DNA from 2 places in the Enterobacter sp. RHBSTW-00994 genome. Region 1 is predicted to be linked to the other one. Evidence: predicted binding sites of a transcription regulator. Region 1 holds the regulator's gene; the other holds the start of a gene.
What was found. Region 1 encodes PhoB, which activates phosphate uptake and scavenging genes when phosphate is short. Its sites were predicted from a motif close to CTGTCATAAAACTGNCNNAT; they were not measured.
Positions count from the first base shown of each region.

Region 1 (3,145 bases):
ACCTTTCAGGGAGTTGAGGTTTTTGAGACGCAGGCTGAGAATTTTCATGCGTTTTCATCCTCGTCATTAAGCGCATGCAGGGTATGGGTGAACAGTTCGTTGAGCCGCGCTCGTTTTGCGTCGTCGATCTCTTCCTGAGATAAACGTCGTTCAAACACCTCTTCAACCCGGAGTTCACTGAGCGTTTCACGTTGTGCACTTTGCAGTATTTTCTCGCGCTGTTCGCGGCTGCGACGCACCAGCAAAACCTCTACCGGCAGGTCTTCCGTCAGCGCCTGAATCTTACGCTGCATATCATGCAGGTAGTCATCGGTAGTGATTTCAATATCGAGCCAGACGGCAGGATGCTGCGCCACGCCACGCCACTGTTCCAGTTGAGCGGTGATGGCCGCCAGATCGCCTTTCAGCACGGCCAGCGGCTGAGTCACAGGCACGTCCAGCGTCTCAACAGCGCTGAGTTTGCCGTCGGAAAAGCTCACCAGGTGTACGGACTTTGCTTTGCCTGTTTCATCGAAACTGAGCGAAATGGGAGAGCCGCAGTAGCGAATGTGTTCGCTGCCGCCAATCATCTGCGCCCGGTGAATGTGCCCAAGGGCAATATAATCGGCAGGGGGAAAGTTTTGCGCCGGGAAGGCGTCGAGTGTTCCGATATAAATATCACGTACAGCATCACTTTTGCTGGCTCCGACGGTGGTCAGATGCCCGGTTGCAATCACGGGAATAGCCTGTTCGCCGCGCAGTGCGCAAGCCTCAATGTATTGCTGGTGATAGTAGTCAGTGATGGCCTGTAATAAATGCTGCTGCTTTTCGCTGCCGGAAAACCCGGCCTGGCTTTGTACGATGTCGCGCGGGCGTAAAAAAGGAATCGGGCACAGCACCGCACCTGGCGTACCGTCGCGTTTTTTCAGGATCTGCGGAGCGTGTCCGGCGTTTGCGACGACGGTCGTGTTCAGAAATGCGAGGATATCTCGCGACTCGTTGAGTGTGGCGACCGAGTCATGATTACCAGCGACTATCACCAGATGGCAGCCTGTTCGCTGGAGATGCACCACAAAACGGTTGTAAAGTTCTCGCGCATAACTGGGTGGGGAACCTGTATCGAAAATATCGCCCGCCACGATGATCGCATCCACCTCATGTGACTGGGCTGTGTCCAGCAGCCAGTTCAGGAACGCTTCATGTTCAGCGGCGCGGCTTTTGCTGTAAAAGTTTTGACCCAGATGCCAGTCCGAGGTGTGAAGTATGCGCATAACAGATCCATGGCGAAAAAAGGAATGGGCGATTATAAACTTTCAGGAGCAGGAAAATAACCGCTGTAATAAAACAACAGTTTGCCATTTGTAGTGGTCATGTTTTTCATAAATCTGTCATAAATCTGACGCATAATGACGCCGCATTACAAACTTGTAACTTACATAAGACAGGGCAAAGTATGGCGAGACGTATTCTGGTCGTAGAAGATGAAGCACCTATTCGTGAAATGGTGTGCTTCGTGCTCGAACAAAATGGCTTTCAGCCGGTTGAAGCTGAAGATTATGACAGCGCGGTGAATCAGCTGAATGAACCCTGGCCCGATTTAATTCTGCTTGACTGGATGTTGCCTGGCGGCTCTGGTCTGCAGTTCATCAAACACATCAAACGTGAAGCGATGACGCGTGATATCCCGGTTGTGATGCTGACGGCGCGTGGTGAAGAGGAAGATCGCGTTCGTGGTCTTGAAACGGGGGCGGATGATTACATCACTAAACCGTTTTCGCCTAAAGAACTGGTGGCACGCATCAAAGCGGTAATGCGCCGCATTTCACCTATGGCAGTGGAAGAGGTGATTGAGATGCAGGGCTTAAGCCTGGATCCTACTTCGCACCGTGTCATGACAGGTGAAAATCCCCTTGATATGGGACCGACTGAATTCAAATTATTGCACTTCTTTATGACGCATCCAGAGCGAGTATACAGCCGTGAGCAGTTGCTGAATAACGTCTGGGGAACTAACGTGTATGTCGAAGACCGGACGGTCGATGTGCATATACGCCGCCTGCGTAAAGCGCTGGAGCATAGCGGCCACGATCGCATGGTGCAGACGGTCCGCGGCACGGGTTATCGTTTTTCGACCCGTTTCTGAACAATGACAGGAGTGTGACGCGTGCTGGAACGTCTGTCATGGAAAAGGCTCGTTTTTGAACTGATCTTATGTTGTATTCCGGCCTTCATTTTGGGGGCTATTGTGGGCCATCTGCCGTGGTTTTTGCTGGCGGCAGTGACTGGACTGTTGATCTGGCATTTCTGGAATTTACTGCGTCTTTCGTGGTGGTTGTGGGTAGACAGGAGTATGACTCCCCCGCCGGGAAGCGGAAGCTGGGAACCTCTGCTTTATGGTTTGCACCAGATGCAAATGCGCAATAAAAAGCGCCGCCGGGAACTGGGAAGCCTGATTAAACGCTTTCGTAGCGGCGCTGAGTCGCTACCGGATGCCGTGATTCTTACCACCGAAGAAGGGACGATCTTTTGGTGTAATGGCCTGGCGCAACAGCTGTTAGGCCTGCGCTGGCCGGATGATAATGGCCAGAACATCCTGAACCTTCTACGTTACCCGGAGTTCACGCTTTACCTGAAAAAGCGTGACTTTACTCGCCCGCACAACCTGAAACTGAACAATGGCCGACATCTAGAGATCCGCGTGATGCCTTACAGCGATCAGCAGTGGCTGATGGTGGCGCGTGATGTGACCCAGATGCACCAACTGGAAGGGGCGAGACGGAACTTCTTTGCTAACGTAAGCCATGAATTACGCACACCGCTGACCGTCCTTCAGGGCTATCTGGAAATGATGCAGGAGCAAACGCTGGAGGGCGCGCCACGTGAGAAAGCGCTGCACACCATGCGTGAGCAAACGCACCGGATGGAGGGTCTGGTAAAACAGCTTCTGACCTTGTCAAAAATTGAAGCTGCGCCCTCGCTGGCGCTGAATGATACGATCGACGTGCCGATGATGTTGCGTGTGGTGGAGCGTGAAGCGCAGACCTTAAGCCATAAAAAACACCAGTTGACCTTTGAGGTTGATAACACGCTGAAAGTGCTTGGCAGTGAAGATGAACTGCGGAGCGCCATCTCTAACCTGGTCTATAACGCGGTGAATCATACGCCG
Region 1 is NZ_CP056199.1:1,014,425-1,017,569, forward strand. It holds gene sbcC (exonuclease subunit SbcC) at 1-48, opposite strand, end outside; gene sbcD (exonuclease subunit SbcD) at 45-1,250, opposite strand; gene phoB (phosphate response regulator transcription factor PhoB) at 1,433-2,122, shown strand; gene phoR (phosphate regulon sensor histidine kinase PhoR) at 2,144-3,145, shown strand, end outside.

Region 2 (3,145 bases), 390 kb from region 1:
TAAACCCCTATACCTTTGAAGAACCTACCTCACCGCACATCGTGAGCGCTGACGAACAACGCCCCATCAATTTCGCTGTATTATCTGCTGGGTTAAAGTCGCTGGAAAATCAGGCGGATTGGGTACTGGTGGAAGGGGCTGGCGGCTGGTTTACTCCGCTTTCAGAAACGCAGACGTTCGCCGACTGGGTGCGCACCGAGCAGCTTCCGGTTATCCTGGTCGTTGGCGTAAAGCTGGGTTGTATCAACCACGCCATGCTGACGGCACAGGCCGTTCAGCATGCGGGGTTGCGTCTGGCTGGCTGGATTGCCAACGATGTCGTTGCCCCTGGCAAACGTCATCAGGCATATCTGACCACCCTTAAACGGGTTCTTCCCGCACCGTTCCTCGGAGAGATTCCGTGGCTTGCGGACGGTGCTGACCATGCTGAAACCGGACGTTATCTGGAGCTCAGCGTCTTGCATCCCGCGTCATCCAGTGCGCAATAAGCGCATCATCCAGCTCGTTAACGTGGCCCTGAGCCACGTTACGCCCACGATAGAGCACGCAAAAGCGATCTGCGACCCGGCGGATAAACGATAGCTGCTGTTCTGCTAACAACACGGTCATCCCCAACTCCCGATTTAACCGCACCAGCAAGTGCCCGAGCTTTTGCGCAAAACTGTGTCCCGCACCCAGCATGGGTTCATCGAGGATCAAGACGCGTGGGCGGCTCACCAGCGCATTGGCGAGTGCGAGCTGGTACTGGTCGTCAGGGGCGAGTCCTGTTGCACGGGTTTGTCGCAACGCGTATAGCTGCGGAAACAAGTCATAGACCTCACTTTTGGCGACAGGATCAGGCTTTCCGGTTGCCCGCATGGCGATATGCAGATTTTCCTCAATGGTCAGTTGTGAAAAAATCCGCCGATCCTGCGGGACGTAGCCAATTCCGACCATGTTGCGCTGCTCGGGGGCTGGGCCGAGCAGGTCACGCGGCGGAGCACCCGCTTCATGCCAGATGATAGTGCCGCTTTCAACCGGTACATTCCCTGTAATGCAGTTCATCAGGGTGGTTTTGCCCATACCCGGCAGGCCAATCACCCCTGTACACAGGCCTGGCGGGAGATCTAAATCAACATTCCATAGCGTATGTTGGTTTCCGTAAAACTGATTGACTGCACGCAGACTCAACATGTTTCTCTCCTTAATTATCGCGGTGGGTGGGGCTCATACGGGAATGTGCAAAACCCCTGCCAGATCCGGCAAGTTGATTAAAAAAGAGACTTTTTTAGGAATACATCACAGCGATGAGCGGAGATTGTGGCCGTCTTGCACAGTCGCAGTGCCTGGCTGTTGGGTTGTGGTGCAGGCATCAGAATGGCGAAATTGTGAGTAAGATCTCACCAGTTCGTTATGATTAACTCAACTGATTATCATCAAAAAATAGCGATAAAAATTTTTTGTCACCCCACCTATGGGAAAAACCGGGAATTTGCTGAGTGGCGGTCTGTACGGGCTGGAAGCAGTTATCCACTATTCCTGTGGATAACCATGTGTATTAGAGTTAGAAAACACGCGATAAGCGAGAGAATACGCGGCCTACGCCTGAATTGGTGCGAAACACGGCTTTAGGAAATATCGCTTATTAATTAATTGGTTAGATAAAAGCAATTGCCGTAATGAAACTGTCACTCGTTGCCACAAAACTTTCATTACATGGCTTGACAAATGTTAAAAAAGGAAAAGTTCTGGGGATAACCGGTGGTCGCTGGTGTTTTATTTTGTCACAGTCTACATTTCAGCCGGGTTTACGCTAATCACCCGGATGCTAATCTAAATATTCTGATACGCTACTGGTTTTTCATCCAGTCTTTTTTGCTGGCAATCCTGGCAACAGCGAGTAAAATTACTCACCTGCCGCTTATTAGGTCATCAGGTTGTCGCCCATGAGTAAACCGTTCAAATTGAATTCTGTTTTTCGTCCTTCTGGCGATCAGCCGGACGCCATTCGTCGTCTGAAAGAGGGGCTGGAAGATGGGCTTGCACATCAAACGCTGTTGGGCGTGACCGGTTCGGGTAAAACCTTCACCATCGCCAACGTGATTGCCGATTTGCAGCGCCCCACAATGGTGCTGGCGCCCAATAAAACGCTGGCGGCGCAGTTGTACGGCGAGATGAAAGAGTTCTTCCCTGAGAACGCGGTAGAGTATTTCGTCTCGTACTATGACTATTACCAGCCAGAAGCCTATGTCCCAAGCTCTGACACGTTTATCGAGAAAGATGCGTCGGTGAACGAACACATTGAGCAGATGCGCCTCTCGGCAACCAAGGCGCTTCTCGAACGGCGTGATGTCATCGTTGTGGCCTCCGTCTCCGCTATTTACGGTCTGGGCGACCCGGACCTCTATCTGAAGATGATGTTGCATCTTACGCAGGGGATGATTATCGATCAGCGCGCGATTGTACGCCGCCTGACGGAACTGCAATACGCCCGCAACGATCAGGCGTTCCAGCGCGGGACGTTCCGCGTGCGCGGTGAAGTGATCGACATTTTCCCGGCAGAATCTGATGATCTCGCGCTGCGCGTTGAGCTGTTCGATGAAGAGGTCGAGCGTTTGTCGCTCTTTGATCCGCTGACTGGCCATGTTGAATCGGTTATTCAGCGTTTTACCATTTACCCGAAAACGCACTACGTCACACCGCGTGAACGTATTTTGCAGGCCATGGAAGAGATCAAAGTGGAGCTGGCCGAGCGTCGTAAAGTGCTGCTGGCAAACAATAAGCTGGTTGAAGAGCAACGTCTGAGTCAACGTACCCAGTTCGACCTTGAGATGATGAATGAGCTGGGATACTGCTCTGGTATCGAAAACTATTCCCGTTATCTTTCGGGGCGTGGTCCAGGCGAAGCTCCGCCAACACTGTTTGATTACCTGCCGGCTGATGGCTTGCTGGTTGTTGACGAATCGCACGTGACCATTCCGCAAATTGGCGGCATGTACAGGGGTGACCGCGCCCGTAAAGAGACGCTGGTGGAGTACGGTTTCCGCCTGCCGTCGGCGCTTGATAACCGTCCAATGAAGTTTGAAGAGTTTGAAGCGCTTGCACCGCAAACTATCTATGTCTCGGCAACACCAGGCAACTATGAGCTGGAAAAATCCGGCGATGA
Region 2 is NZ_CP056199.1:1,405,806-1,408,950, forward strand. It holds gene bioD (dethiobiotin synthase) at 1-488, shown strand, start outside; gene HV346_RS06635 (ATP-binding cassette domain-containing protein) at 451-1,173, opposite strand; gene uvrB (excinuclease ABC subunit UvrB) at 1,926-3,145, shown strand, end outside.
Region 2: a site for PhoB is predicted at 1,675-1,694, ahead of uvrB (excinuclease ABC subunit UvrB). Genes of this name have one in related genera too.